4 regions of the Paenibacillus sonchi genome follow, and region 4 is predicted to be linked to each of the others. Evidence: riboswitches for the same ligand, from Rfam matches in the RefSeq annotation. Region 4 holds a riboswitch; each other region holds the start of a gene.
What was found. A riboswitch is a leader RNA that binds a small molecule or an ion and turns the genes downstream of it on or off. The one in region 4 is predicted to bind cyclic di-GMP.
Positions count from the first base shown of each region.

Region 1: it holds a riboswitch for cyclic di-GMP, as region 4 does, so the genes downstream of both, JI735_RS20185 (FapA family protein) here and JI735_RS37200 (flagellar assembly protein A) in region 4, are expected to answer to the same signal.
Region 2: it holds a riboswitch for cyclic di-GMP, as region 4 does, so the genes downstream of both, JI735_RS30805 (S-layer homology domain-containing protein) here and JI735_RS37200 (flagellar assembly protein A) in region 4, are expected to answer to the same signal.
Region 3: it holds a riboswitch for cyclic di-GMP, as region 4 does, so the genes downstream of both, JI735_RS14145 (PA14 domain-containing protein) here and JI735_RS37200 (flagellar assembly protein A) in region 4, are expected to answer to the same signal.

Region 1 is NZ_CP068595.1:4,560,985-4,568,440, reverse strand. Features, by position in the region: gene JI735_RS20200 (CapA family protein) at 1-379, opposite strand, end outside; gene JI735_RS20195 (class I SAM-dependent methyltransferase) at 479-1,138, opposite strand; gene JI735_RS20190 (GNAT family N-acetyltransferase) at 1,224-1,646, opposite strand; cyclic di-GMP riboswitch class I at 1,964-2,056, shown strand; gene JI735_RS20185 (FapA family protein) at 2,162-3,916, shown strand; gene JI735_RS20180 (hypothetical protein) at 3,953-4,183, opposite strand; gene JI735_RS20175 (Ger(x)C family spore germination protein) at 4,188-5,381, opposite strand; partial or broken gene JI735_RS20170 (spore germination protein) at 5,420-6,936, opposite strand; gene JI735_RS20165 (GerAB/ArcD/ProY family transporter) at 7,091-7,456, shown strand, end outside.
Region 2 is NZ_CP068595.1:6,839,698-6,847,153, reverse strand. Features, by position in the region: gene spoIIAA (anti-sigma F factor antagonist) at 1-297, shown strand, start outside; gene spoIIAB (anti-sigma F factor) at 294-749, shown strand; gene sigF (RNA polymerase sporulation sigma factor SigF) at 761-1,516, shown strand; cyclic di-GMP riboswitch class I at 2,361-2,453, shown strand; gene JI735_RS30805 (S-layer homology domain-containing protein) at 2,501-4,594, shown strand; gene JI735_RS30800 (glycoside hydrolase family protein) at 4,620-7,456, shown strand, end outside.
Region 3 is NZ_CP068595.1:3,109,621-3,117,076, reverse strand. Features, by position in the region: gene JI735_RS14150 (glycosyl hydrolase) at 1-1,414, opposite strand, end outside; gene JI735_RS14145 (PA14 domain-containing protein) at 1,562-3,928, opposite strand; cyclic di-GMP riboswitch class I at 3,942-4,022, opposite strand; gene JI735_RS14140 (sugar phosphate nucleotidyltransferase) at 4,234-5,607, opposite strand; gene JI735_RS14135 (UDP-glucose dehydrogenase family protein) at 6,023-7,363, opposite strand; gene JI735_RS14130 (glycosyltransferase) at 7,368-7,456, opposite strand, start outside.
Region 4 is NZ_CP068595.1:1,534,184-1,541,639, forward strand. Features, by position in the region: partial or broken gene JI735_RS07020 (ABC transporter substrate-binding protein) at 1-263, opposite strand, end outside; gene JI735_RS07025 (ABC transporter permease) at 260-1,087, opposite strand; gene JI735_RS07030 (ABC transporter permease) at 1,084-1,890, opposite strand; gene JI735_RS07035 (ABC transporter ATP-binding protein) at 1,880-3,004, opposite strand; gene JI735_RS07040 (FUSC family protein) at 3,299-4,399, shown strand; cyclic di-GMP riboswitch class I at 4,772-4,862, shown strand; gene JI735_RS37200 (flagellar assembly protein A) at 4,937-5,848, shown strand; gene JI735_RS37205 (hypothetical protein) at 5,935-6,372, shown strand; gene JI735_RS07055 (hypothetical protein) at 6,369-6,851, shown strand; gene JI735_RS07060 (flavin reductase family protein) at 6,951-7,456, opposite strand, start outside.

The sequences.
Region 1 (7,456 bases), 3.0 Mb from region 4:
CCAGCATGGCATCCTGTCCAAAATCAAGAATATGATTATTGGCCAAGGTCACGCCATCGATCCCGGCAGCATTCAGCCCCGCCAGTGCCGCCGGTTTGGAGCGGAAAGCAAAGGTTTTCTCTGCCGCCTTACCTCTAACCGATACGGGTGTCTCCAAGTTGGCAAAAGCTATATCTGCTTTTTTCAGGGCAGGTGCTACCTTCGCAAAAGGAAAGTTGACTCCATACTTGGCGATCTGATCGCCGACAAATCCATCCAGCAAAATATCTCCGGCAAAAGCAAGGTTAATCTTCTCCTGCGGGGAAGCCTCTTGACTGAAAGCTGCCTGCCCGGGAATCAGCAAAAACAATACTAAAGTGATGACTGCAAATCTGCGCAAAATCTTAGACCCCTCTCTCTTAATCTGCCAATTATTCTACTATAATAGAGGGAAAAATCCAAATTAAGGGTTGGTATGCTGCTGGGGTTCTGATTTCTGCTAGATTCGCGCCTTTTTAAGCACGGCCCGGAAACAGTTAAGTCCGCCCCACTGCTCTGTCCGTACAGCATCTGCAGGAAGCTTGAAATCCGTCTCGCCCCAGTACTCAAATCCGGCCTGCAGCAGCACTTCATTCATGCGCAGCAGATTAACCGTGGGGTAATCAAAAGTCAGTACAAGCAGCCCCTCCCCATTCAGTGTGCGGTGAAATTCCCTTACGGCCCGCACGGAATCCTCCAGGGACAAATGCTCCAGGACCGAGATACAGAATATAGTATCAAAGCTTTCATTCTCATAAGGCAACGCGGTCAGATTAGCCTGGGCCAGATTCAGGCGGGTGGTCCGCCTGGCTTCTACCAGCCGTGCCGCTTCCTCGCCGATGTCGCTGGCAATCTCCTGAATAATCGCATCCCGGGAGAGAATCCGCGCATCGATATCGCAGGCATGAACCTCCGCGCTGTAACCGGCAAGGTAGAACTTGAGCGGATGGGAGATTCCGCAGGCAGCATCCAGCACCACATCATGGGAGGAAACAAAATTCGTGCACCATTCGTATTCATAAGGCCGGCTCCACCAGGATTCCGGCAAATCATAAATCAGCTTCTCGCGGCGGGCATCGGCATTCACAAAAAAACGGGAAACATACGGATGTGTTGGCATGGCCAGGACTCCTTTTAAAGGAAATTCGGTAGTGAGAGTATATTCAAAAATCGCTGTTTCATGCCAAACCTTACACTGTGATCATCTACAGTTGCTTGACCATAAGCACATGCGGAATGCCATCCTCCATGAAAACCGGCGAACTCGTTACATACCCCAGCCGCTGATAAAAGCCCTCGGCCTGCTTCTGGCCATGCAGCTTGGCTTGCCGGTGCCCCCGTTCAACCGCCATTTTTTCCAGCGTATCGATTATAACGGACCCCAGTCCGCTTTTGCGGTAAGGAGCGCTCAGGCAAATCCGTTCAAGCTTAGCCCACCCTTCCACACTCCTTAGTCTGGCCGTTCCCACAGGAAGCTCTCCCTGATAGAGCAATATATGCTCCGCGTGTTTTTCATGATCATCAAATTCATCTGCCAGCGCCACGCCCTGCTCCTCCACAAACACTTCCTGCCTGATTCTGAAAGCCTCCTGCAATTGTTCTTCGGTGGTCACCCGCTCTACCCGCATGTTCGATCCCGCTCCTTCATTATATCTGCTTAATGCCTGCCCAGAAGATCTCCCAGATATCCTTCAGGCGCCGCCCGAATTCCTCCTGATTATAAAAAAACATCTGCATGGCAATGCCAAATCCAACCTTACAGGCTGAATGCATTCCGCCGACCGGTAGCCATTTAATCTATATAAATATATAATTAAATATTGTAAATTAGTGACTTTAGTACTAAAATAAAGGTTGCAAAAGTTTATATATTTGAATTTTTAACTATGATTCCTTTGTCGATTTCTGTCGGGTTAAACCCCTGATTTCGGCTAATCATTGATCCATTTCATAACGGCAAACTATCTGAAAGGATAGGACGCAAAGCAATGGGCCTAAAGATGTGAACCTCACCATCCATGGCTGCCAGGCTGCCAAGAAGACGCTGAACTGTGCGGGTATCCGTTCAGGGTACCGTATCTGCCTGCCCGGGATACTCTTATGTCCAAATGCCCATTGATTATATAAAAAGGAGCCAAACGCAATGCCACAGCGCATCACCGAGAAAAACGGCATTATTATTGTCCAGAACAACCAGTTCTACATTACCTCCCCGCTGCCCGGCGGCAAGCCGGCAACCCTCTCCGCTATCCCGCCTGTTGTGCTGGAGCTTAATCATCAGCCGGTAGCTGGTCCCGTACCCGTTGTATCCTCCGACCGGGTTACCTGGTCCATACAAGAACCGCCTCCCTATGAGATCACCGTCTCCGACGATAAACTCCAAGCCTTCCTTATCCTAAACCGTGTGGAACAGTATAAATGGAATCTGGTGAACAGCCCGGCGTCGAGCCATCTCGCGGTAAGGGCTGAAATGGACTCTTCCGCTCTGCTGTCCACCCTCGGGATTGAACAGATTATTGCCGATTTGGAGAAAAAATCGATTTCGCAAAACCTGAATATCCCCGCAATCTATGCGGAATTGAATCATCCGACCCATCTGCCGGTTTGTGTGGCGGAAGGCAGGCCGCCTGCTCCAGGCGAAGATGCCAAGCTTGTTTTGTTTTTTCCCGGGCTTGCCGGAAACCCTTTCAATCCCTTAGATGAGGCTGCGGATTCCCCCGATCAACTCCGGATTCCCTGTGCCCGGAAAGGCGATGTCATTGCCCGCAAGCACCTCCCCCGCGACGGTGTACCCGGGTACGATGTATACGGCAGTATTCTGCCCGCCGCACCTCCCCGGGATATCATAGTTGTCGCCAAAGAGGGCACTCTGCTGCTGCCAAGCCATGAAATTACAGCCCTTACAGAAGGCCGGCCCCGTGTGACCGGCACAAATGTCAAAACTTTCGATATCACAACCGCATATACCGTTCCAGGCTGTGTGAACCGCCATACAGGCAATATCGTCTTCTCCGGCGATGTAATTGTACACCAGGACGTGGAAGACAACTCGATCATCGAGTCTTTAGGGAATGTGTATGTAAGCGGCAATGTCCATAATTCTACCATTACGGCAACAGGCAGTATTTATATACTGGGCAAAGTAGGCAACAGCCAGTTGTATTCAGGCTCCTTCGGCGTAACCTACAACCGTCTCTATCACCTCTCCGAGAAGCTGATCGAAGAAGTCAACCTCTTGCGGGAAGCCTCCAGACTGCTGACCTACGAATTACAGTCCCGACAGCAGACGGTAAAGTTCGGGCAAGTCATTCTGCTGCTCATGGAGACTAAATATAAGAAGATTCCCGTCCTGACCCGTGATCTGGAGTCCATAGTTGCCGGCATTAAATATACCTCTCATCCGGACAACAGCCAGCTGCAGCGGATTCTGGACATTTTCTTACGGCCAGCCCAGTTCATCGATGCCTTTAATGATGCCTTGCTGGTGTCGTTATTGAAATTGCTGAAGGATCTCTATACCGGGGTAGCCCGCATGGAGGAATCCAATGTCTGCGTTGACATCCCCGAATGCCATAACACCATCATCAAATCAAGCGGCGATATTTGCATTCGCAAGGACGGGACCCTGCAAAGCGATCTGCTCTCCCTGGCAGACATCACTTTCTTGCTGCCGGAGGCAGTCTGCCGGGAATCACAGCTGGAGGCCGGCGGAACCCTCACTGCACCAATAGTAAGCGGCGAATCAGGCGCCCATTCATTGCTAAAAGCCGGCCGCAAAATCAGTGTCCGCAAAATGGACGCAGGCAGAGTAACCGTCGGCAGCCATTCCCAAGAGATTACCGGGCCCGCCGAGGACATGATCTTCACCCCGCAGAATCTCAGCGGAGGGGCGGAGTGAGCGGAGGGAGAACGGGTACGAGGAAGTCTCTGCAGCCTAATAAAACCAAGACTCAAACAGACGGTTCACCGGCTGATAAATGATCATTACCAGATACAGCGGGCTGGGGACTTTGATCTTGTTGAGCGAACAGTAGACCGCGGCAATGCCCAGGACCCAGAACAGGAGCCAGACCAGGCGGTCGCGGCGTCTGCTTTTTTGCTTCAGCAAAGGCAAATCGATGGCTGTGCAGACTGCCGCAAGCGCCAGAAAAAATAGTAACATCATTATCTCACTCCTTGATATCGCCAATAAAAGATTTGTCCGTAACGCCGATCCGGGTAATCGACACGCTGGCACTGTAATGAACGGGCAGCGACTTCAGGTAATCTTCTCCCTTCCGCTGCTGCAGTCTGGCCCAGGCCTGCGGTTTGGCACGGTAGATCATCTGTCCAAAGCCCATGATATCCTCATTGTAATTCTCATTAATCTGCTCAACAGCAGATTTCATCAGATAGATAATCCGCTCTTCCGTTTTCTTCTCCAGCTCTGTGATGACCTTCTCCGATTCCATATTATCCTTGCTCTCCACCTCTTCCACATTGCACTCCGCCCGTACATGTATATAAATATGCGGCTCTCCGTCAATTACCTTCACTTTACGTTTAGTGGATGTATGGAGCGCTTCAATAACGATGGGCATGCCATCGTCTCCTGGTACAGGGCCAGAACTATGAACGATTCTATTGGAGATATAATTGTAGCCGACCACCTGATGATTGCTTAACCACCCGACCATCTTGTCCCTCTTAAATACAGCTACACTGCGGTAACGCAATGTGGCTTTTGGGGTACTCTCATCGAGATTGCTCTTCTTGTCACCCTCTTTGGCATTGCCGGTTATCTCAACTCCAGTCAATACCGGATTTATCCCCTCATAGATCAGATTTTCAATAAATTCGTTCAGAGGGACAGCAACTGTCCTGGCGGATGACTTATAGGATTTGTCCATGGCATAAAACAATTTATTCGCCGGCAATTTGTCCATCGGAGTAAGGATCTTTAGGACCTCTTCAGCGGTGGTATCTCTCGCGACCATGACATAGAAATCATTTCGCGGCTCCCGGCTACGCTTGAACACATCAAGAGCTTCGGCGATTCCGGCACGGGCGAGCTCCTCTCCGATTACCAGTACGCGGATATGCCCTTTGTAGAGACTTCTCGAACTGAGAAGACTGTACTGGCGGTCAGCATCATAAATTGTCGGCACTGTGAAGCTGGATACAACCACTGGCACTCCGCCCCCTCCCGTTCCTCCAACCGTCTGCGAGGAAATCGCGGAAGGGATAACCACCTGCATGGTGACCCTGTAGCCGGATTCCGCCTTATCCAGCCCCATTCCCAGCACAAAGCCCATTTCATTTAACTCCCTTCTTTCCCAGCAGCCGCTGAGCAGTAAAGGTGCGAGAAGGGCAAGCAGCAGCACGCAAAGAGTTCTACTTTTTTTAGCCTCATAAATTATCCTCACTTGGTTGTGTCTTGACGGTTAGCGTTTTGAATTTTACTGTTTGCCGGCCTGGACTTTAAGTGCGGCCAGCGGAAGCGGAAGATGGAATCCTTCAGATCCTTGGATTCGTATGGGCCGATTGGACTCATATACGGCATCCCGAAAGAACGCAGGCTTGCCAGATGCATCACGATAATAAAGACACCGAACAAAATGCCATACAACCCGATAAAGCCGGCCAGGAGGATTAATGCAAAACGAAGGATTCTTGCGGCAATGGCCATTCCCGTTTCAGGAATGACAAAGCTTGAAATGGCCGTAATGGAGACGATGATAACCATCGCCGATGAAATAAATCCCGCTGAAACCGCCGCCTGCCCAATCACCAGAGTACCGACGATGGAGATGGCCTGCCCTATATTCTTCGGTATTCTCACGCCCGCTTCCCGCAAAATCTCATACGTCAATTCAATCAGTATTACTTCCACGAACGCCGGAAAGGGGACGCTCTCCCTCTGTGCGGCAAGGCTAATGACGAGCGTAGTAGGGATCATCTCCTGATGATAAGTAGTGACCGCTACATAAAAAGAGGGGGCAAGCAAGGTAATGAAAAAGGATAAAAAACGGATGAAACGCAGAAAGGTAGCAATATCCGCCCGCTGATAGTAATCTTCTGCAGATTGAAAAAAGGAAACAAAAAAGTGGGCACCAGCAGGACAAACGGTGTACCATCGACAATTATCGCCACTTTGCCCTCAAGGATTCCTGCTGCGATAGTGTCCGGCCGGTCGCTGTTATACACAGTTGGAAAAGGCGTGGCCGACGTATCCTGAATAAACTCCTCGATATATCCGCTCTCCAGAATGCTGTCTGTATCAATTTTGTCCAGCCGGCGTTTGACCTCCTGCACAAGATCAGGGTTGGCAATGTGGGTGAGATACATAATAGATACACTGGTCTGTGTCACTCTGCCGATCTGCAAAGTCTCCAGCCATAGCTGGGGGTCTTTGATTTTTCTCCGGATCAGCGCCGTGTTCGTCCGTAAATTCTCTGTGAATCCCTCCATCGGGCCCCGTACAACCGTCTGTGAGATGGGTTCACTGACATTGCGGTCCTCCCACCCGGGCAGCCCGATCCGCAGAGCACTTGGGGTTCCATCCACCAGCACCATCACATTGCCGGACAACAGCTGGTGGACAAATGGCTCCAGGTCATGGGTGACGGATATATCTCCTGCCATCAGGATGCGTTTGTGCAGAAGCTCAAGCTTCTGCCCGGCATCCAGATCTTTCAGCCGGTCCGGAGGACAGCCTTCCTGAAGCGAAAATAGTATGGAATTATGCAGCACTTGCGTATCCACAAGGCCGTCTATATAAATCACGGCGATTTGCGTACAAGGATCCGGCTGCAGCTCTTTGATCACCAGATCGGTGCTTTTCCCGAAAAGCTGAACCAGCTGCTGCTGATTATCCTTAAGACAGGATGACAATGTGCCAAAGTTCATATCCTTCAAGTCGCCTCCTTCACTTTCCATAGACATGGTGTAAATAGTATGATGCAGAATTTGATAATTATCCCTGCCGCCCCCTATTTGGAGCTATGGTGCATAATTGTGGAAGAAATTTGCATGCTAAGGAAAGGATAAAAAGTGGCTGAAGGACAGCTTGCAGCCGATACGGAGGAAACTCATGAGTCTTGAAAAGGACCGGATCAGTTCGGCTCAAATGATCATACTAGGACTTTTGACGCTTATTGGGGATATGGCGCTTGTATATCCTTCAGTAATGGCAGCCGGCGCCCACCAGGATGCGTGGATTGCCGGGCTCATTTGTATTCCGCTGGGGCTGGCAACCGTTAAATTAATGCTGTCGGCCGCAAATATCAATCCAAATCAGACAATTATCGAGCTTTCAACCCAAATTTTGGGAAAATGGGTAGGTGGAGCTGTATCGGTGAGTTATTTATTTTTTTTCCTGATGGCTGCCTCCACTTATGTCAGGGAAATTGAAGACTTCATGTGCACACAAATTTACGAGGCGACACCCGGCGGGGTG
Region 2 (7,456 bases), 2.2 Mb from region 4:
GGAGAGCTGGATCATCATGCAGCCGAATATGTACGAATGGATATGGATGAAGCCATTATGCGGGGACAGGTGGAGCATCTGATTCTCAGCCTGAAGGAACTGCAGTTTATGGACAGCTCAGGGCTGGGCGTCATTCTCGGGCGGTACAAGCTGATCCGCAGCAAAGGCGGGAAAATGGTCGTCTGTGATGCCGCACCGCCAGTACAAAGGCTGCTGGAAATGTCGGGCTTGTTCAAAATCATGCCCCTATATGACGACGAGAGCGCTGCACTCTCGGATTTGGAGGTTGCGTTATGACTAAAAGCGAAGCGGGTAACTTCATGAGCGTCCAGTTTGCCGCATTGTCGGAGAACGAATCGTTCGCGCGCGTGGTGGTGGCGGCTTTTGTCTCCCGGCTCGATCCGACGATGGAGGAGCTGAATGACCTGAAGACGGTTGTGTCGGAGGCGGTCACCAACTGTATTATCCACGGGTATGACAGTGATCCTGAAGGCATTGTCAGCATCTCTGCCTCCATCGAGCATGAAACTGTGCATCTCACGATTGAAGATAAGGGCCGGGGCATTGAGGATCTGGAGCTGGCCCAGCAGCCGCTGTATACGTCCAAGCCTGAGCTGGAGCGCTCGGGCATGGGTTTTACGATTATGGAGAATTTCATGGATGAATTCGAAGTTACAAGTGAACCGGGGCGCGGTACCTCCATTTCAATGAAGAAAACCATCGTCTCGAAAAAAGCTTTATACAATTAGGGGTTGGAGCCATGGATGCAGAGTCAAAAAAAGCTCCGCCGACCTATTTGGACGATGCGGAGGTCAAACGTCTGATCGCACTCAGTCAAGCCGGAGATAATCTGGCCCGCGACACGCTGGTCAACTGCAATATCCGCCTCGTCTGGTCGGTGGTGCAGCGGTTTATGAACCGCGGGTATGAGCCTGACGATTTGTTCCAGATCGGCTGTATCGGACTGTTGAAGTCCGTAGATAAATTCGACCTCAGCTATGAGGTCAAATTCTCCACCTATGCCGTGCCGATGATTATCGGCGAGATTCAGCGTTTCCTCCGGGACGACGGCACCCTCAAGGTCAGCCGTTCCCTCAAGGAGATGGCCAACAGGGTCCGCAAAATGAAGGACGAAATGTCCAAAACGCTGGACCGGCTGCCGACCATCGGCGAAGTCGCGGAGGCGCTGGGGGTGACACCCGAAGAGATCGTGTTCGCCCAGGAGGCCAACAAGCCGCCGACTTCAATCCACGAGACCGTCTTCGAGAACGACGGCGATCCGATCACGCTGATCGACCAGATTGCCGACGAGACGCAGGAGCGCTGGTTCGACAAGCTCGCACTCAATGAGGCCATCGGGGCCTTGACCGAGCGCGAGCGCCTGATCGTCTACCTGCGCTACTACCGCGACCAGACCCAATCCGAAGTCGCCAGCCGCCTCGGCATCTCGCAGGTCCAGGTGTCGAGGCTGGAGAAGAAAATCCTCGCGAGCATCCGCGAGCAGATTGCGCAGTAGATTGGCTGGCAGGGTACAAGCAGGGAAGCAAGGCAAGCAGGGAAGTAAGGCGAGAGGGAAGCAAGGCGAGCAAGGAAGTAAGGCAAGAGGGGAGCAAGACGAGCGGGAAGTAAGGTAATAGGGAAGTAGGGCGAGCAAGGAAGTAAGGCAGAAGGCAGCGGAGGCAAGTAAGGAAAACAGTGTGTGGCCGGATTTTGCAAGTAAGTATGAGCAGTGAATGTGACGGGTGAAATAAACGTTTGGAGCAGGAAGCCGCCTTGGGAGAGGCGGCTTTTTGCGTGTGGTTTGGTGGGGCGCAGCAATGAATCGGACAGAGAGGAGAAAACAAAGCCAAACGGCTCGTACAGCAGAGGATCGAACTCTTCCAGCCTCCCCTGAAAAAAGGGGGGACTTCCCCTAATGGACCCAGATGCCGTTATCTGCTTGAAATCAGTTTTTGCTGGGCACTTACGGACCCAGATGACCCTATTTCATGCAAATCCACTATTGTGCTCCGGGAAATGCCAGCTTAGCGTCTCCTCTGTCCGTTAGCTTGAATAAAAAGACCGGATTGTTGAAATAACGGCGCTGGAGTCCGTAACGTCGTGGTTCCCTTTAGGTTCGAGTGTACAGCACCCATCTGATTATCTACAAGATGGATGGCGAGGAGTCCGTCAATCTAGCCTTCCGGGATGCTCTACTAGTTTCCATGCCTGATCCGCTCCATTAAAGGATTTCCTGTCCGTATCCCTGAAAAAGGAAAAAATAGAACATCTTAATTCGATAGGAATAAATTCCGATAATAAGAGTGTCCTCTACATCTAAAGTCTCATTTACATAAGCATACAAGGACAGAAAACCGAGTTTGGAACAAAGGCAAATCCGTACGAAAGTCGGAGACGCAAAGCCACGGGCCTACTTCATCCGGAAGGGATGTCAGGGCAGCCGGGCCGCTCAAGGCACTTGGTTTTTTGGCGTGCCTACAAATAGCGCTGGGGGAGAGAAGTGGATGAGGTTCGGAAGGAAAAGGAAGTTTACGCAGACGGTTACAGCTGTTTGCGCGGCGGTGATTTTGCTTGGGGGCTTGCCGGCAGTGGTCTGGGCATAAGGCAGGCTTCGGTTTCGGCTGCGGCGGCCAATCCGGGCAGAACGGACTATAGCGTATCGGGTGATCGGCTGATATGGCTGGAACCGGATGCAGACGGAGTTAAGCAGGTGCACGCGCTGAATCAGCGCAGTGGAGCAAATACGGTGCTTACGGCCGGTCCATCCGCCAAGGATGCGCCTTATGTGCATGGAGCGGTTGCGGTGTGGGCGGACAAGGGAAGTGAGCCGGGAGCTACGCTCCACTGGGATATCTACACTGCCGATCTGGAGACAGGCAAGAAGATGAAGCTCAACAAGCAGGCCGGCCAATACGGCAATCCGACAACTGACGGCGTAGGTGTGGTCTGGTATGAACGCAAAAATTACGGCAGCATGATCTATCATGATCTGGCCACAGGGGTTGAAGCGGATCTGGGCGAAGGCCGTTTCCCGGTGCTGGCCGGCGGAAATGTCGTCTACAAGAATGCCCGTGACGGGGGCCTCAGCCTGCTGGATGTGAGCAGTGGCGTAACCCGCGCACTGGTTAGCCTGGGTGGTGCGAATGCGGTGGACTGGTTTGTATTTAACGGCAGCCACGTGCTGTACAAGCAGAAAAACAGTGCCACAGGGAGCAAATATGTACTGCTGAACATCAAAGACCTGACGGCACAGCCAATGGATCTCACCGGGATGAAAGCCGGGGGAACTGAATATGCCTTTATGTCCATAGGTGAAGGACAAGCTGTGTTCCAGGAGGAGGTTGACGGTGCTGCCACTCTGAAGCAGGTAGACCTCACTACATATGCAGTAAAACCGCTGCCGATAGATGCCGGGGTGAAGCTGATCGGAATTAGCGGGAGCAAGCTGCTGTACAGCAAGAAAGATGATTACATAGAATCAGTTGATTTAAAAGAAACCCCTAACCCGACTCCTGGACCGGAAACGACTCCATCGCCAGGTGCAACCCCAAATCCAGGCCCAGACGCTGACCCGGGTCCGGCCCCGGGGACCAAGGTCCCTGTGACTATTGGAGCCAAAGACAGCCGGATTATTGGAAGTTCAGGCGGCATTTTGTCTGCAGTGAACGGTTGGGCACGGCTGGAGATTTCCGCAGGAACCTTCCCGGACAATACCAGCGTAAGCCTGGCCCAGGCTGAACTGGAAACGAAGGAAATGCTGGATGCAAGCGGCAAAAAGCTGCTCAAGGCTGGTTCCGCCTGGCAAGTACAAGCGGGCGCTCCATTCCTGATCCCGGCCAAGCTGGCAGTCCGGTATCCGCAGGAGGAGCCTTGGACGTCAAAGCGGGAGAAGCTTGGAATCTACAGCTACAATCCGGACAAAGGCATCTGGAGCTATATCGGCGGGGTGACTGCGGCGGAGGACGGTTTTGTTCAGGCTAAAATATCAGCCTCTGGACTGTACGCGGTCATGCTGCGCGAGGCACAATTCACGGATATGTCAGGCCACTGGGCACAGCAAGCTGTGGAGGTGCTGGCGGCAAGAGGCATCGTGAACGGGATGAACGGAACTGTATACGCGCCAAAAGCCATCCTGACCCGGGCTGAATTCACCAAGCTGCTGACAGCAGCTCTTGGACTGCAGCCGGTGCAGACGGATAAGCCAACCTTCCGTGATGTTTCCGCTGCGCACTGGTCCTACCCGTATGTGGAAGCGGCAGCGGCGGCAGGAATTGTAACCGGAGACGCAGGGCTTTTCCATGGCAATGCTCCGCTGACCCGTGAACAGATGATGGTGATGCTGATGCGGGCGATTGGCAGCACTACTGCCCACAGCCCGGCATCTGCTGCGGACCCAGTCAAGCTTCAGACGGTACTCTCCGGATTCAAGGACAACGGCACCATTAGCCAATGGGCACGGAAATCCGTAGCTGCGGCGGTTGACAAGAAGCTGGTGCAGGGCAGCGGACAGCTTTTGAAGCCTAAAGATTCATCCACAAGAGCCGAAGCGGCAGTCATTATGTACAAGCTGCTGGCTGAGCTGAAATTACTCTAACTTATCACGGATAGGAGATCGGTCTATGAAATTCCGAGTATTAAAAAGGAAATGGCGCAGCGGCAGCCTGAAGGCGCGTGTGAACCTCATGCTTGCGCTGCTGCTGGTCATAGCTTACATCCCGGTTCTTCCGGGACTTACCAAGCTCACATCGTCTGCCTATGCGGCTACCAATATGCGGATTGAACCGAGTGAGCTGAGCCCGGGACCCGGTAAAAGTGTGGAAATTTCGTTCAGCTTCAACGCAGCGGATGACGGTCAGGACCAGCATGAGACCAACATCAGCCTGTGTACTCCGCAAAAAGACGGTTCTGCTCCGCTCCTTGGAGATCTGATTACGAGCGGCGTCTATCCGACGAAGCAGAACGGGCAATATATCGTTCATAAATATGTCTGGGATGGCAAGATCGGAGGCGTGCCGCTGGACGAAGGGCGCTATAACATCTGCATCTCGCCTGCTGAATATAACGGCTCCGGTGTGTATTACGGCCAAATCGCCAGCTTCGAAATCCTTGGCGGTGACGAGGTGCAGCCACCGGCAGCCTTGCAGATCAGACCTGCGGCCTCAGGACAATCTGTGGTATCAGGGACTGCTGAACCCGGAACGCTGCTGGAAGTGGAGCTCTACTATCCGTCCAGCGGAGAAGACAAGCTGTACTCCAATGTTGCAGTCAACAGCGCAGGGCAATGGAGCCAGCAGCTCGGGATCACGCCGGGTGTAACGGCGCATATCACGGCGAGAGCGAAGAAGGACGGTAAGATCTCGGGGTATTCGGAGCCGCTTGCGGTGCTGCGTGCGGCCATGCCCGCTTTTTCGCTGAGCTGGGAAGCCTTGGCTGCCTATTATTATAAGCTGGATTCTGTTCAGGCGATGAAAGAAAAAGCCCAGGAAATCGCTGTACTGAACCAGTCTGCGGCCTCGTCCGGAACCATCAGCGGGTTGACCTCTATTTTGCTGACTGATCCTCAAACTGCCCGTGCTATTTCCAGCGGGGATCTGACGCAATTTACGGAAGCGGCCATCCAGGACCGGCTGCGGATCGTGAACCCGTCGGGGCAGGCGCCGGTTGATCCGGCCCGGGGTGATTTTGTCTACTCCAGCGATTCGATAAGTCTGCAGGCGCTGATGCCGCTGCAATTCGGACTAAGCTATTTAAGCCGTGACCCTTATAAGGGGGTTAATGGTCTAGGGTGGCATCACAGCTATGAATGGAAGCTGAACCCGCTGAACAGCGGTAAGGTGGAGGTCATGAGCCCGGACGGTTCGCTTTTTGAATATGTGCCTTTGGCGGGAGGCCAGTATCTGACACCGCGTGGTACCGACTGGACGCTAAGTGCCCCTTCTTCAGGGGAATATACCCTTGCATCGCCTCAAGGCGATCTTTACCGGTTCAATGCTGAAGGGCTGCTGCAGTCGGTCACGGATTTGAACGGGAATCAGATCGCTTTTGCTTATCAGGGTACGAAGCTGGAAGAGGTCAGTACTGCCGGGGCTTCTCTAAGCTTAAGCTATGACGGGGCAGGAAAGCTGATTGCTGTAAGTGATCCGGCCAGCCGCCAAATGTCATTTCATTATGATCCGGCAAGCGGAGACATGACCTCGATTACTGATGTGGATGGGGCCACAACCAAGCTTACCTATGATGACACCCATCACGTACTGAGCGTAACGGACGCCAAAGGAACTGCGGTGATGAGTGTTGCCTATGATGACCATCAGCGCGTGACCAGTTTCACCGATTTCTATGGTAATACGAGTTCTTCCGCCTATGAGGGGCGCGTGGCGCCGGTAGTCCGGGGAGAGGAGCCTGAAGGCGGCGAGACGGGGATTGATCCTGCGAACGGACGGGATATACCGGAATCTAATGAGGTGATTTTGTCCGGGACGATGAACAATCTGGCCCATGCACCTGCATACCGGAAGGTTGAAGGGCTGAAGCCGCTCATAGCTGACTATTTGGCGGGCAGCATCGGAATGATCGAGAGCAAACGGAATGCTTTTAGCGCCTCTGCGGTGGCCGCTCCAGGCGGGATTGCTGACATTCAAAGCGCGATTGCGGCCAGCAGCGCATCACCGGCTGTTGTGAGTTCGGGTCATCTGAATATTGAAGAGAGCGTAACGTTCGGGTCACCGGGCAAGCCTGTCGTCCTGATCGTGGACGGGATGAATACGAACAAGGATATCACTGTACGCGTATACGGCACGCTGATTCTGAAGCAGGGACTTAACGCCAACACCAAGCTTGCGCTCGATGTGCAGAAGGTTCAGGGCTTATACGGCAATCTGTGGTCCGGCGGACCCATTCATCTCAATAATGATTCTTCCGTAACGGTAGGGGATACGCTGCAAACAGGCAGTCTGACCTACAACAGCGGCGGGCTGACCGTTGATGCCCAGCGGATTCTTATTGCCGGGGACTTGTCGATCAATACACGCGTAGAGATGAACATTGCCCAGGAAATGACCGTTGGCGGAATTGTGTCCAACAACCAGACGGCGAATCTGACCGTGACCGGCGGTGACCTGTTCGTCCGCGACAACGTCAGTGTTAATAATAATTTGAAGGTGCAAACGGGCGGGCTGTTCGTGCTTGGGGGAGATATGACCCCGAACCAGACTCCAGTTGTCCGTACCGGGGTTGGCTCAGGCAAAACGATTTTGACTTATCCGCAGAGCAGTGCCGGCAGTGCTGGTTCCGGGAAAATCAGCAGTGCAAGTCAGGGGGGCACCAACAGTGCCAGTTCCGGGAATCCTGCAGCGGTGAGCCCTGCCGGATTAGCCTCTTCGATCGCCACTACCGCGAACAAGACTACATGGACCAATGCGCTTCATCAGGATACTTCATATATATGGAATAATCA
Region 3 (7,456 bases), 1.6 Mb from region 4:
CGCGGCTGACACCGCTTTGCTTCTTCCAGCTGTCGATAATCAGCTTGTCGCCGATCCATACACGGACGCCATCATCCGAGGAAGCGGTGAACGTATATTCCTCACTGTAGACCGCCTTCATTTTCCCGGTCCAGCGCACGGAGAAGGAATCCTTGTTCACACCTGCCGCCGGAGAATCTCCATGCCAGTTAAAGTCAATCTTCTTGTCATTACGGGTGAGCACAGGGTCTCCTGAGAGTTCGGCATTGTTGAAATACTGTCCTTTCAAGCCATTCTTCGGAATGATGCCTGATCCATTGTTCGTTTTGGCATTAAGCGCCTGAACGTAATCCTGTCTGGATACCGTATGCTGATTGGTCATAAAACTCCGGATTTTCTGGAGGTTGTTATTTTCGGTCAGCATTTTCCCCCATGTCATCGTATATACCCATTTACTTTGGGTTTGAGACAATATAGCAGGGTCTGGCAGTTCTCCGCTCTCTCCTATGCCAATAGGCTTTCCATTAGCCAATTCAAGCAGGCCTTCATAATAAGACTGCTTGTAATCATTATTGTAGATATCAGCTGCCAGTACATCCACCTTAGCCGCCCCAGGATAATAGGCACTGTAAGGCTCTGCCCACTTATTCGGAGCATTCGGATTCCATACCCACAGCAGATTATTCAATTTATGCTGGTTCACCAGCCGGTCGTACGTAATATCCCAAAGTCTGGAGAAGTTATCCTTCTGCCCCCACCAGAACCAGTTTCCGTTCATCTCGTGATACGGACGCCACAGCACAGGAACTCCTGCATCCCGCAGCTCCCCCAAATAGACGGCAATCTCGTCAAGTGAAGCAAGCAGGCTTTTGTATTGCGGCGTACCCGGTGTAACATAGGCATCGAACTTCTCCTGGCTCAGGCTCATATGCACGTTGGCCCACTCCGGAGTGGTTCCGGGCAGGTTCTGATGAAACGTCATCGCCACGATGCCTCCACCCTCATGCCATTTAATCGCGCTGGCCACAACAGCCTGGCGCTGCCGGGCAATAGTTCCTTTCGACTGGTTGTTAATCGCTCCAAGCTCATAGCCGTGCAGCACCGCGTAATCCCCTGCGGCATTCTTCAGCTTGTTGTTGAATTCGTCCGGGCTCTCCAGATAGTCATGCTGGCCGGAGATTATGCCCTTTCCTCCGAGATCAACCAGATAATCCAGCAGATCGGCAGCTTCCTGTGAAGCCGATGGATTCACCGGTGTGACCGCCTCCGGGGGAATGACCACATTCCGTTCAATAGAAAGACTGCGCGCCTCACTCCAGGGCAGCAAGGAAAGGATAAACATAATAGGCAGGATCGTAATAAAAAGCCGGTACTTGCGGTAAGTGTTCAATGTAATCTCCTCTCTCCAGCCGTAGGTGGCTTCCAATCCGCACACGGGTGAACTTAAAGTTCGACCAGTATGCAGCATAGAAGGACTATAGCTTAGTAGCCCTGCCGATAAGCAGGGCTATTGGACTTTTAGGATTAATATTGTAACGTCTTAACGAGTATCGGCGTTCGGGATGAATTCAGCAGTATTTCTTTAGGAAGCGGAAGGAAGGAAAAGGGCGCTGGCAGGAACCGTCTCTTTGACTTGGCTTGGACTTTCCCACATCAGCCGCGCTCTTGCATCCCCTTGGTTCTCGTAATACTCCACTTTGATATCATATAATTGCCCGGCTTGCAGGCTTATGCTTCCTGTGCGTTCGGTTCCGCTCTGCTTCATCCAGCTGTCAATCACAAGAGTGCCATTGACCCAAACGCGGACACCATCATCTGATGTTGTATAGATCTGATAGGTTTCGCTATACAGCGGTTTGATCTTGCCGCTCCACCGTACCGAGAAGAAATCGGTGCCGATTGCAGCATCCGGCGAACCCAGCCGCCAGTTGAAATCGAGCACAGCATCGGTGCGTACAACTGCCGGAGCACCAGACAGCTGCATGTTGCTGAAATATTCACCCTGCAGTCCGTTATCAGCAGGCGCTGCTGCTGGTGCCGCTGCTGGCGCTGGAGCCGACGCCGGTTCCGGCATCGGTGCCAGTGCAGGTTCCGGCGTTGCTGCCGGAGTCGCTACCGGCGTTGGCGCCGGAGTCGCTACCGGCGTTACTGCCGGGGTTGCTACCGGCGTTGCTGCCGGGGTTGGCGCCGGGGTTGCTGCCGGCGTTGGTGCCGGGGTTGCTACCGGTGTTGGTGCCGGGGTTGCTACCGGTGTTGGTGCAGCTGCCAGCAATGCTTGACTTGTGCTGGCTGAGGTCTTGACGTACAAAGCGCTTGTTGGAACTGTAGCTTTGGTCTGGCTGGTGCTCTGCCACATCAGACGAATGTTGGCATCGCCTGCATTTTCGTAATACTCGACTTTGATATCGTAGAGCTGCCCTGCCTTCAAGGTGATATTTCCGGTACGTTCAGTTCCGCTCTGCTTAGTCCAACTGTCGATTACAGCTGTACCGTCAATCCAGACGCGGATACCATCGTCTGAAGTCGTGGAAATCGTGTAAGTCTCGCTGTACGACGGTTTGATCAGCCCGGTCCAGCGGACCGAGAAATAATCCACACCCAGTGAAGATACCGGAGCGCTCAGGCGCCAGTTGAAGTTAACCGCAGCGTCGTTACGCACGAGTACAGGTGTACCCGATAGCGTCATATTCTTGAAATATTCTCCCTGAAGACCATTTAGACCGGGAAGAACCACCATACCATCATCCGGAGATAGTACCGGTGTGGCTATAGGCTTTGCCGTTGGTGCCGGTGTCGGCGTGGCCGTTGGTGCCGGCGTGGCCGTCGGCACTGGTGTCGGTGTAGCCGTCGGCACCGGTGTTGGCGTAGCCGTCGGAGTAGCTGGAGCCGCAGGTGACTCCACCAGCCCGGCTTTGTATTGATCCAGTGTGACGGTGTAACTGTCATTCATAAAGTTTTTGATGGTAGTGGTGCTGTTGTTTTCATAGAGCATCTTTCCCCAGTTCATCATATAGACCCATTGTCTCTGGGAGAGCTGCAGCTTGGCGGTGCTTGGCATTTCGCCATTTTCACCAATGGCAATGGGTTTGCCGTCCGCGAGGCTCAGCAGGCTATCATGATATCTGTTCATATAATCATTGTTATATATATCTGCTGCGAGAACGTCTACCTTGTCTGCTCCCGGATAGGTCAGTTCATAAGGATCGGACGAGGCATTTGGAGCATTGGGGTTCCACACCCACAGCAGGTTGTTTAATTGATGAACGTTTACGAAACGGTCATACATAATATTCCAAAGTTCCGCAAAATTATTTTTCTTCCCCCACCAGAACCAGTTGCCGTTCATTTCATGGTAGGGTCTCCATAGGACTGGAACACCAGCGTCCCGCAAGCTCTTAAGCGAAACGGCCACTTTGTCCAGATCGGCGATCAGGCTTTTGTATTGAGCCGTTCCCGGTGTTACATACTTGTTGAATTCCGCTTGACTAAGCGTCCTCTGCACATTCGCCCATTGGTACGAAGTGCCGGGCAGCTGCTCATGGAAGGTCATCGCGACGATGCCGCCATTTTTGTACCAGTTGATCGCACTGTTCACCACATTTCTGCGCTGTGCTGCTCCAGTGCTTTCCGACTGGCCGCTGATTAAGCCAAGCTCGTAGCCGTGAAGGGCCGCGTACTTTCCGCTCGTCCACTTCAGCCTGTTGCTGAATTCATCCGGGCTCTCCAGATAGTCATGCTGGCCGGTAATAATACCTTTTCCTGAAATAGCGTTTAGATCGTCAAGCAGCTTGACAGCAGCAGGTGATGCATTGGGATTAACCGGGGCTGAGGAACTCGAGGCAGCAGCTGCCGTCGATGGCGCGCTCCCCAGGCCAAACGGCACTGCAGTCAGAAACAGGGCAATAGTTAACATGATGGACACCAGACGCGACTTACGGTAAGTTGTCAAAATTCATCTTCCTTTCGGTAGCCAGGCTGCCACTCTTTCGGAGGCCCTATAGCTTTGCGTCCCTATCTTTCGATTAGGTTTGCCTTTGTCGTAGTGGAAGGATTTATCCCTCTTACCGTAAGTATCGTCTCTATTAAATTTTTAGTTTAGAGCATTAATGAACTTTCCTTAATAAATGGTTCTTAATACCTGTTTTGGAATTGTAACAATTGGGTAAATAGATTATTTAGCCCTAGCTTGAAACCTGAAATCGACATGACCCGGGAAGGTTTCGCCGGATTCGACAGCGCCTTCGGCGCATTTTTTTACGAAATAAACTGCTGCAGAGCGATGTCTTCCCACTCCAGTGTAATGCGGATATTGTCTTCTTCCACCAGCTCCGAGCCGGTCTGCACCTCAATGAACTCCACATCCGTCAGCGCCAGAATGGCATGTTTTGTCCCTTCCGGTATGCGGACTACATCCCCTGCCTTCACATTATGCATCTTCTCATTCAGCACAATGCTTGCCTCGCCGCTGACAATTGTCCAGATTTCACTGCGTTTGTGATGCAGCTGGTAGCTGATATTTTTGCCTTCGGAGATAAAAATCCGCTTGGTCAGCACTTCATTGCCCTCATCGTACTTCACATAATCAATGACCTTATAGTGGCCCCAGCGGCGCTCCTCGTACATCGGTCTTTGTTCAAAAGACTTCAGCACTTCCTTGATGCGTGGGCTTTCCGTTTTGTGGGTCACGAGAATGCCGTCCGGGCTGGCTGCGATAATCAGGTCCTTTGCTCCGATTACTGTGACCGGAATGTCCAGTTCATTGATCAGGCAGGTCCCTTCGGAATCGGCGGTCACGAAGCCTTTGCCCACGTGGTTGCTGCTCATTTCCTCGGTGAGGGTATTCCATGTGCCAAGATCCTTCCAGAACCCGGCGTAAGGCTGAACGACGATATTCTCCTCTTTTTCCACCACTTCGTAGTCAAAGCTGATGGACGACAGCAGTTTATACTGCTTCTGCAGTTCCTCATAGTTCAAAGGCAGACCTTTGCGCTGCAGAATATCCAGCAGATAGCCCAGGCGGAAAGCGAATACTCCGCAGTTCCACAGTGCCCCCCGGCTGATCAGCTCTTCGGCCTGTGCGCGGTCCGGCTTCTCCTGGAAATGGCTCACCTGCATATAGCCGCTTGCCGCTGCTTCATCGCTGGTAGGAATAATATAGCCGTATTTCTCGGAGGCAAGCTCAGGGACTACGCCCATCAGCGCCAGATTTGCGCCGCTTTCCTGCATCGTGGCCTCAAGCTGGACGACGGTTTCAAAAAATGATGCCTCCACATACGGATCGACGGGCAGAATAGCCACAGTCTCCCTTGGAGACACCCCTGCGATTGAATACAGGTAAGCTGCAGTCAGAGCAATGGCCGGGAAGGTATCGCGGCGTTCCGGCTCCACAATGATTGGCACCTCTGCGCCGAGCTGGCTCTGAATCATTTCGACCTGGCTGCGGCCGGTAGCCAAATACGAGGAATCCGCCATGCCTGTCTCCTGAAGTTGTCTCCATACCCGCTGCACCATGGATTCCGGTTCGCCCGCCGGGCTTTGCAGCACCTTCAGAAATTGCTTGGAACGGGAATCGTTGGACAAAGGCCAGAGCCGTTTACCAGAACCGCCAGATAGAAGTACCAGTTTCATAAGTGAACCCTCCTATTTATGTGTTGTCGCGTAAATATCGGATTGTTATTGTGAGCTGCTGCCGGGTGGCTTACGCATGAAAGGCAGGAATGTCACTGACGCATTATGTTGCGTGACAATACTTCAGGTCGGCTGTTACGGGAGTCTCTCCAAGGAATGTTTGGACTTCCGGCCGCTGTTGTCTGCAGATTTCTTGATATAAACCGCTGTTCGAGGTGGAAATCCGCAGACAAAGGCGGACGCATTCGCTCCTACAGTTCCAAAATTCCTCTCCGTTCCTCCCTTAACAGCTTCCCCGGCAGCATTTCCACTGGAAAACGAGCCAGTGGAATTAGTTCGCCCAAGCTGCTTCACCCGCAGGCGAAGCCCCCTGCTAAAGATCCGGCATGGCCGCTTGTTTGGCGGCAGATACAGCCTAGACCGCGCCGGCTACGCTGGGGGAGTAGCCGCTGAGGCCCCCCATTTGCGGGCGTCCGACCGAATGGTATTCAAAGCCGGTTCCCTCGATCTGCTCTTTGGAGAAGACGTTGCGTCCGTCGATCAGCACCTGGCGGCGCATCCCTTCCGCAAGCTTGTGCAGATCGATGTCCTTGAACACGCTCCAGTCGGTCAGCAGGCAGACCGCATCGCTGCCTTCCGCCGCTTCTTCCGGCAGGCCGCACCAGCGCAGCTGCGGATGATCGTATTGCTGTCTGAAGTTCTCCGCAGCAATCGGATCATACAGCTTCACTGTAGCGCCTTCGGCCACCAGGCTCTCCACAATTTCGCGGGCCGGGGCTTCGCGGACATCGTCGGTGTTCGGCTTAAAGGCCAATCCCCAGATGCCGATGACTGCACCGCGCAGGTTGCCAAGGGACTCATGCAGCTTCGAGATGATCATGAAGCGCTGGTCTTTGTTCACCTCAACCACCGATTTCAGCAGCTTGAACTCGTAGTCCACATTGCCTGCAATTTGAATCAGCGCATTGGTGTCTTTCGGGAAACAGGAGCCGCCATAACCGATACCGGCCTGCAGGAAGGTTGAGCCGATCCGCCGGTCCATACCCATACCTTCTGCCACCTCGGTTACATCAGCTCCCACTTTTTCACAAATGTTGGCAATCTCGTTAATGAAGGAGATCTTCGTCGCCAGAAAAGCATTCGATGCATATTTAATCATTTCCGCACTGCGGATATCGGTTACGAACACATTTTCCGTGAAGCCCTGGTGAAGCTGGCGCATCGCAGGCTCAAGCTCCGGGTTATCCAGTCCGATAACAATCCGGTCCGGATGGAGTGTATCCTGGATCGCCGAGCCTTCACGCAGGAATTCAGGAGCGGAGACGATATCGAAGGGATGAGTGGTGTGGGAGGCGATAATTTTGCGGATTTTTTCATTTGTGCCCACAGGAACGGTTGACTTGGTCATAATGATTTTGTAGCCTTCCATCGCCTGGGCGATTTCCGTAGCCGCCCCTTCAATATATCTCAGGTCTGCTTCACCGCCCGGAAGAGAAGGCGTCCCTACCGCGAGAATGACGATATCAGACCGGCGTACCGATTCATGAAGATCCGAGGAGAAGGATAACCTGCCCTCACGCAAATTCATTTCAATGAGTGCCTCAATACCCGGCTCATAGATGGGGGATTCCATCTGTCTGAGCTTTTTGATCTTTTCCTCATCCTTATCCACGCAAATTACATGATTTCCATTCAGTGTAAAACATACGCCAGAGACAAGACCGACATAGCCGGTACCGATTACTGCCAGTTTCATACAATCATCCTCCTTTTAGAAAATTGACGTAGGCCTGTTCCACATATTGCTTGAACTGAACCATAAACGCCTGTTCATCGAATTTACGCGCAT
Region 4 (7,456 bases):
GACCACAACATCAAAGGTCGTTCCGCCCTGTTCGACCTTCGTCAGCATGGCCTCATTGGAATCAAAGGTCTGGTAGATGACCGTAATTCCCGTCTCTTTCTCGAACTGCTTCAGCAGTTCAGGCTCAATATAATCGCCCCAGTTATAGATGGTCAGCGTATTCCCCCGGAGTATCCCTCGGCTGAGTTCAGCCGGGACGCGAGGAACATCAGCCCGAAGGCCACAATAAGAATGGCCAGAAATGCATTAACCAGCTGCTTCATCTAGGCACCCCCATTTCGGCGGCAGGCTCGGAAAGCGGACCCGCCGGACGGTTCTTGCGCCGGTTCAGGAAGTAATATCCGATGACCAGCAGGATGGTGAAGAGGAAGATCAGCGTCGACAGCGCGTTGATCGACAGCGACACGCCTTGCCGTGCCCGGGAGTAGATTTCCACCGACAGCGTGGAATATCCGTTGCCCGTAACGAAGAAGGTTACCGCAAAGTCATCCAGCGAATAGGTCAGAGCCATGAAAAAACCGCTGAAAATCCCCGGTTTAATAATCGGCAAAACAACCTTCGTCAGCACATCACGGCGGCTGGCTCCCAGATCGCGGGCGGCATCGGTCAGCGTTGGGCTCATCTCCTGCAGATGCGGCAGGATCATCAGCACGGCAATCGGCACGCTGAACGCCACATGCGAGAGCAGCACAGAGGTGAAGCCCAGCTTAATGCCAACAATCGTGAACAGGATGAGGAACGAGGCCCCGATGATCACATCCGGGCTGACGATCAGCACGTTGTTCAGCGAGAGCAGCGTGTTTTTGGCCCGGCGGCTGCGGACACGCTGAATCGCCAGCGCGCCGATGATTGCAATCAGCGTGGCAATCGCTGAAGACAGCAGCGCAATCACCAGCGTATTGATGACAATAATCATCAGTCTTGTATCCCCAAGCACCTCGCGGTAATAATCCAGCGTGAAGCTTTCGAACTTGTGCATCGTGCCCCCGCTGTTGAACGAGTAGTACATCAGATACAGAATCGGCGCATACAGCACGGCGAAGACCAGCACCAGATACAGGTTGGCAAATCCGTTTTTGTTCCTCACTGGCGCACCCCTCTCCGCGAGCCGCCCGTCACCAGCATGAACAGCGCCATAATGACGATCAGGAAGACGGCAACCGTAGAGCCCATTCCCCAGTCCTGCGTAACCAGAAAATGCTGCTCAATCGCAGTGCCCAGTGTAATAACCCGGTTGCCTGCGATGAGGCGTGTAATCATGAACAGCGACAAGGCCGGGATGAACACCGCCATGCAGCCGGAGCGCACCCCGGAGATTGTCAGCGGAAAGATTACCCGCCTGAACGTCGTCCACCCGGAAGCGCCCAGATCACGCGCGGCATCCACCAGCGACAAATTCAGTTCCTCCAGGGCGCTGAAGATCGGCAGAATCATAAACGGGATAAAAATATACACTGACACAAACACAAAACTAAAGCCTGTAAATAGAATTTGCTGTTCCCCGAGGCCAAGCAGGCCAAAAAAATGATTGACTGGCCCAAAAGTTCCAAAGATACCGATGAATGCATATGTCTTCAGCAGCAGATTGATCCATGTCGGCAGAATGATCAGCAGCAGCCACAGCTGCTTATGCTTCGTCCGGGTCAGCAGATAGGCTGCGGGATAGGCTACCAGAAGCGAAAACAGCGTGATCAGGAACGCATACCAGAAGGAGTTAAGCATCATTTTCATATATACCGGCGTAAAGAAATTCACATAATTGTCCAGAGTGAGATGTCCGTCCAGATCAAACAGGGAATAATAGACCACCAGCAGCACCGGAGCTATGACAAACAACGCGATCCACAAGTAGTAAGGGATGAGAAAATACGCTTTGCCCTTATTCTTCATGGCTCTCCACCTCGCCGTAAGCTTCCAGACGTTTGTCGAATTCTTCCTCCGTTTCACCGAACCGCATGACATGAATCGCTTCCGGATCAAAATAAAGGCCGATTTCGCTGCCGACCTCCGCTTTGCGCGTGGAATGAACCAGCCACTCATGGCCGGATTCGTCGTAGCAGCTGATCTCGTAGTGCACACCCCGGAACAGCTGGGAATCCACGCGCACGCGCAGCTTGCCCTGTTCCAGCGCGGCAATCTCCAGGTCCTCGGGACGGATAACGATCTCCACCGCTTCATTGCGTCTTAGCCCTGCATCGACACATTCGAACCGGTGGCCGTTGAACTCCACCAGGTAGTCTTCGATCATGACGCCCGGCACAATATTCGACTCCCCGATGAAATCGGCCACGAAGCGGTTGATCGGCTCATCATAAATATCATTGGGCGTCCCGCTCTGCTCGATCCGTCCGCCGTTCATGACAAAGATCCAGTCCGACATCGCCAGCGCTTCTTCCTGGTCATGGGTCACAAAAATAAAGGTAATGCCCAGACGCTGCTGCATTTCCCGCAGAATATACTGCATCTCTGTACGCAGCTTCAAGTCCAGCGCCGACAGCGGCTCATCCAGCAGCAGCACCTGCGGCTCATTCACGATGGCGCGGGCAATCGCCACACGCTGTCTTTGTCCGCCGGACATTTCATTGATAGCACGCTGCTCGTAACCTACCAGGTTCACGAAGCGCAGCGCTTCCTGCACCTTGTGCGTGATCACATCTTTCTTAAGCTTCTTGATGCGCAGTCCGAAAGCCACATTCTCAAATACGTTCAGGTGCGGAAACAGCGCATAGTCCTGAAATACCGTATTGACCTGCCGCTCGTTGGCGGGAATGTGGTTGATGATTTGGCCGTTGAGATAAATAGAGCCTTTCGTCGGCTCGGCGAAACCGGCAATCAGCCGCAGAATAGTCGTCTTGCCGCAGCCCGAAGGGCCCAGCAAGGTATAGAATTTACCGCGTTCGATCTCGAAGCTGACGCCTTTTAATACAGGCTCTTCGTCGTCGTATTGTTTGATCACCTGGTCAAAGGAAATAATAGTGCCTTCCGGGGTAGCTATAGCTGACAACCTCCCTTACCTTATGTAATACAATCTATTTTACCCGCTTCTTGCGGGGGACAATCGAAGCGGGCCGGCTCAGCGTGTGTGCAAGCGACAATTCCTCCCATTCTTCGACAACCTTCCATAATATATAGCATAACGGATTAGTCCTATATATGCGATAGCATACACTGTTAAAAGCAGTCTGGAATCTTAACAAGTTCGTAAAATTTAAGAACCTCCCGGACTGTTTTGCGGTGCTATAATGAAAACGGCTGAAATTCATTTCATTTTAACCAACCTGAAAGAAGATGACCTCCAATGAACGAAGGATTGCAGGACCGTCTGGAGAAATTCGGACTGTCTTTATATATGATACGTGTTACTCTGGCAGCTTCACTCTCCTGGCTGGCAGTACATACGCTGTATGGGGACAGCTATTTATACTTCGCCCCGCTGGCGGCGATTCTGATTACACAGGGGAGCGTCAAGGCCTCTCTGGAAAAAGGGGTTTACCGCATGACCGGCATTGTGCTCGGCGGCATTGTCAGCCTGGTTGTGGGGCGGTTCTTCGATGTAGGAGCCCTTTCCATTCTGCTGATGCTTCTGATCGGCATCGGAGTCGCAACAGCCTGCCGGATCAATATCCAGGCCATCTCCCAGGTCGGTGTAACCTCTGTACTGGCACTCACCTTCTATAATGATCATTATATCGAGTGGCGGGTCGCTGAAACGCTTATCGGTGTAGTCATTGCTCTAATCATCAATATGATTATCGTCCCGCCCAAGGGGTTCGTCAAGGTTAAGGGCTTGGCTCTGGAAGGCGGCCTGCTGCTGGCGGATGCCCTAAGCGGCCAGACCGGCGGCGGACGGGAAGCCATCCAGGCGGGAGACGCCCTGACACGCTCCGCTTCACTGCTGGCGAAGAGCGAGCTGCAGCAGAAGGAGCTGCATTATACCTTAACCCATTACCATTGCCGCAATGAGCTGCGCGGACTGACACAGACAACGGCCCATCTTAAAAAAATCCACTCGTATGTAAAAGAGATTCGTGCGGAAATCGCACTGCTGCCCGCACATTATGCCGCAGCCGACTGGATGGCGGAGGTGGTCACAGCCACCGCAGACTGTATCGCCCTTTACGGGACGAAGACACTGTCGGATGCCGAATGCCAGCGTTCGCTTCCCGAATCGCTGCGCCGGGCGCGCGATCTTCAACTCGCCTGGTTCTCCGAGCTGCAGGGGCAATGCTCCCTCACCTCCATCCGCGATCTCGGCGCGGTGTTCTCCCACCTGAACCGGGTGCTGGAAGAAATCGAGCAAGCCGACTATGTAGTGATGTCAGCCGCGCCGCAAAAGGCTAAAGCCGGAGCCGCACACGCTGTACGCTTCATTCAAAAGGGACTCTCCCACAAGCTTTAAGCTTGGGAGCGTCCTTTTTTAATTTATCGCTCTCATCTCTCACACTATCAGTTTGCCCTCTGTTTCATGCCCCTTTACCCTGCTTCAAGCCCTACATACTGCCGTCCCAGCCTCCTATATTCTCCTGTAAATCTGAAATTCAATATGCGTAATTTAATTATAAATTCATTTTATTTACAAAAAATCAACAATTACCTACATTATTCAATATTTATAGTCAAAATCAATTATTCCAGTTGAAAATTCGCTACTTAAGTACTAGAATTAAGGTTGTTTGCAGAAGTTATTTTTGGACATCGTACCAGTATTGACCACTTTTTTGTCGATTACAGTCGATTTAATTTGTCTCTTACTGAGTATATATCATTGATCTATTCCTAAAGGAAACTGTCCGAAAGGGCAGGACGCAAAGCCATGGGCCTAAGAGCGCAATTGCTGCATTTATGGTCGCCAGGCTGCCAATAGAGACGCCATTTGGTCGGATATCCCGGGATATCGCATCACGGCTCCATGATGTTCTTTTCTGTACAGATACCATTGATTATACGAAAAAGTGAGGTTACGAGAATGCCGCAGCATACCATCGAACGTTCACGGTACGAGTTCATTGCTTCCATGCTTCTTGGGAAGACCGATCTCTTGAATCTTTACTCTGTGGATCCTCAGACGTTTGGCGGAACAGACGAAGCTAAGAATGGTGTCATCATTATCCAGAATAATGAAATCTTCATCACTCCGCCTCTGTCCGGCGGCAAACCGGCTGTAATCTCCGCGATCCATCCTGTTGTGTTGAAGATTAACGGTCAAGTCATCACGGGCCCGACTCCAATTACCTCTGCAGATGACCTCACCTGGGAGATTTGCGAGAAACCGCAATACCAGATTACAGTGTCCGATGATAAGCTCAAAGTATACTTTACCCTTTACCGCGCTGAAAGGTATGCCTGGAATCTCGTCAACAATCCGGCCTCAGCCTTTGTTACTGTCCGCGCGGAGATGAACCGGGAAATGCTGTTATCCACCCTCTCCATAGAACGGATTATAGCCGGATTTGAGAAGAGCCCTATAGTCAGCAGTCTCAATATCCCTGCGCTATACGAGGAGCTGAATAATCCTACCTACCTTCCCGTGTGTATTGCTGAAGGCAAGGCTCCTGTGCCAGGGACAAATGCGAGTCTGGAACTGCTGTTTCAGCAGAAAATAGAGAATCAATTCAAGTCGATGGACGATTCCGCCCAGGAAACAGGCTGCCCGGAATTCTTCATGGTGCAGGAAGGCGAAGTGTTTGCGAAGAAACTGCCCCCACAGAAGGCCTTCCCGGCTTTGATGTATATGGCGGTGTACTTCCGCCGCCGCCGCCGCAGGACCTCACCCTGTTCTCCTCCCCCTGCGCAGCGATGCTTCCGGGCGGGGAGATCAAGGCCTGCCGCAAAGGCAGACCACGCATAACCGGAAGCGGAACCTTTGTAAAAACAATAGATTTCCCCCAAACGTTCCCCGTTCCGCATAGTGACAGTGAAGCCGGAGGTACCCTGATGTTTCCTGGGGATGTTATCGCTGCTCATGATTTAAGCAGGAACACGGTTATTGAGGCTTTGGGCAATGTTTATATTTTTGGTGATGTGCGCAATTCCCGGATCGCTGCTACAGGCAGCATATTTATCAGCGGCAAGGTTGTAGACAGTGAGCTGTACGCCGGGGGATATGGGGCCACACATAACCGCCTGTGCAGCTTCACCGAACTGGTGGCGAAGGAAGTAGCGGGACTGAGGGAAGCCGCCAGACACCTTGCCGAGACGGTCGAGTCAACGGTGCAGACAGTGAAATACGGGCTGGTCATCATGCTGCTGCTGGAGAGTAAATATGCTCATCTTCCCCGTATGATCCGTGACATGCAGGAGCTGTTATCAGGCATGAGTACTGATTATCCTCAGGATACCAAAATCCTGAAGCATCTGATGGAGTTTTTTTGAATCCCGGACAGTTTACCGACCAGATTACCGATGCGGGTATAGGCTCTTTTCTGAGCCTGCTGAAGAACCTGGCCCAGAGCATCTGCCAGATGCAGGAGGAACGGGTCCGGATCGATATCGCCGGGTCACATGACAGTATTATCAAATCCGGCGGGGATGTCCATATTCATGGAGATGGAGTTTCCCGGAGCCAACTGCATTCGGCTGGCGATATTTATTTTGCGAAGAATAGCTCCATGTCTACTGATTCTACCATGGAAGCAGCCGGAACGATTCATGCACGCAGCGTCGGCGGGGAATCCATTGGCAAATCGCTGCTCGTTGCAGGCCGGCAAATCATTGCACATACCATCAGTAATGCTTCTGTGACAATAGGCGGATATTCCCTGGAGATTACTGACCCGATTGAAAATATCGCATTTACGGCCAAAAGCCTGCAACAGAAATACGGGAGAGCGGCATCCTCTTCAAGCGAGTAATCAGCGGAATCCTACATATAGCCTTACCGGAAAAGGTACACATACAGAAAGACCCTGCCGGGCCGCGTGGCGGCATCCGGCAGGGTCTTTCCCGTGCTTTTAAGACTCGTATTGCGGTCTCTCCATATCGAACGTCCGGCCAACCGCCGCATACGAAGCTCCCGCGAGACGGCTTACCGGCTTCAGCTTGGCCGCATCAATACGTCCGTTATGGATCAGCTCATCCTCTACATAGAAACACAGCACTTCTCCGATGATCATATCGCAGTGTCCCAGCTCCACATGCCGCGTAAGCCGGCACTCCATGGCAACCTTACATTCCTCTATACGCGGAACCCGGACCATTTGCCCGGGCACCGGCGTCAGTCCGGCCAATTCCAGCTCGCTGACGCCTTCCGGGGCGTTGATCGAGGTGTGGTTAATCGCAGCCACATTATCCTCGTCCACAATATGCACCACAAACTCCCCATTGCCCAAAATGTTGCTTGCAGTGTGCTTCATCTCTCCGGTTGCCTTACGCACACAGGAGAACATAATCATCGGCGGTTCATCATTCACAATATTAAAAAAACTGAACGGTGCGGCATTCACCACGCCTTGTTCAT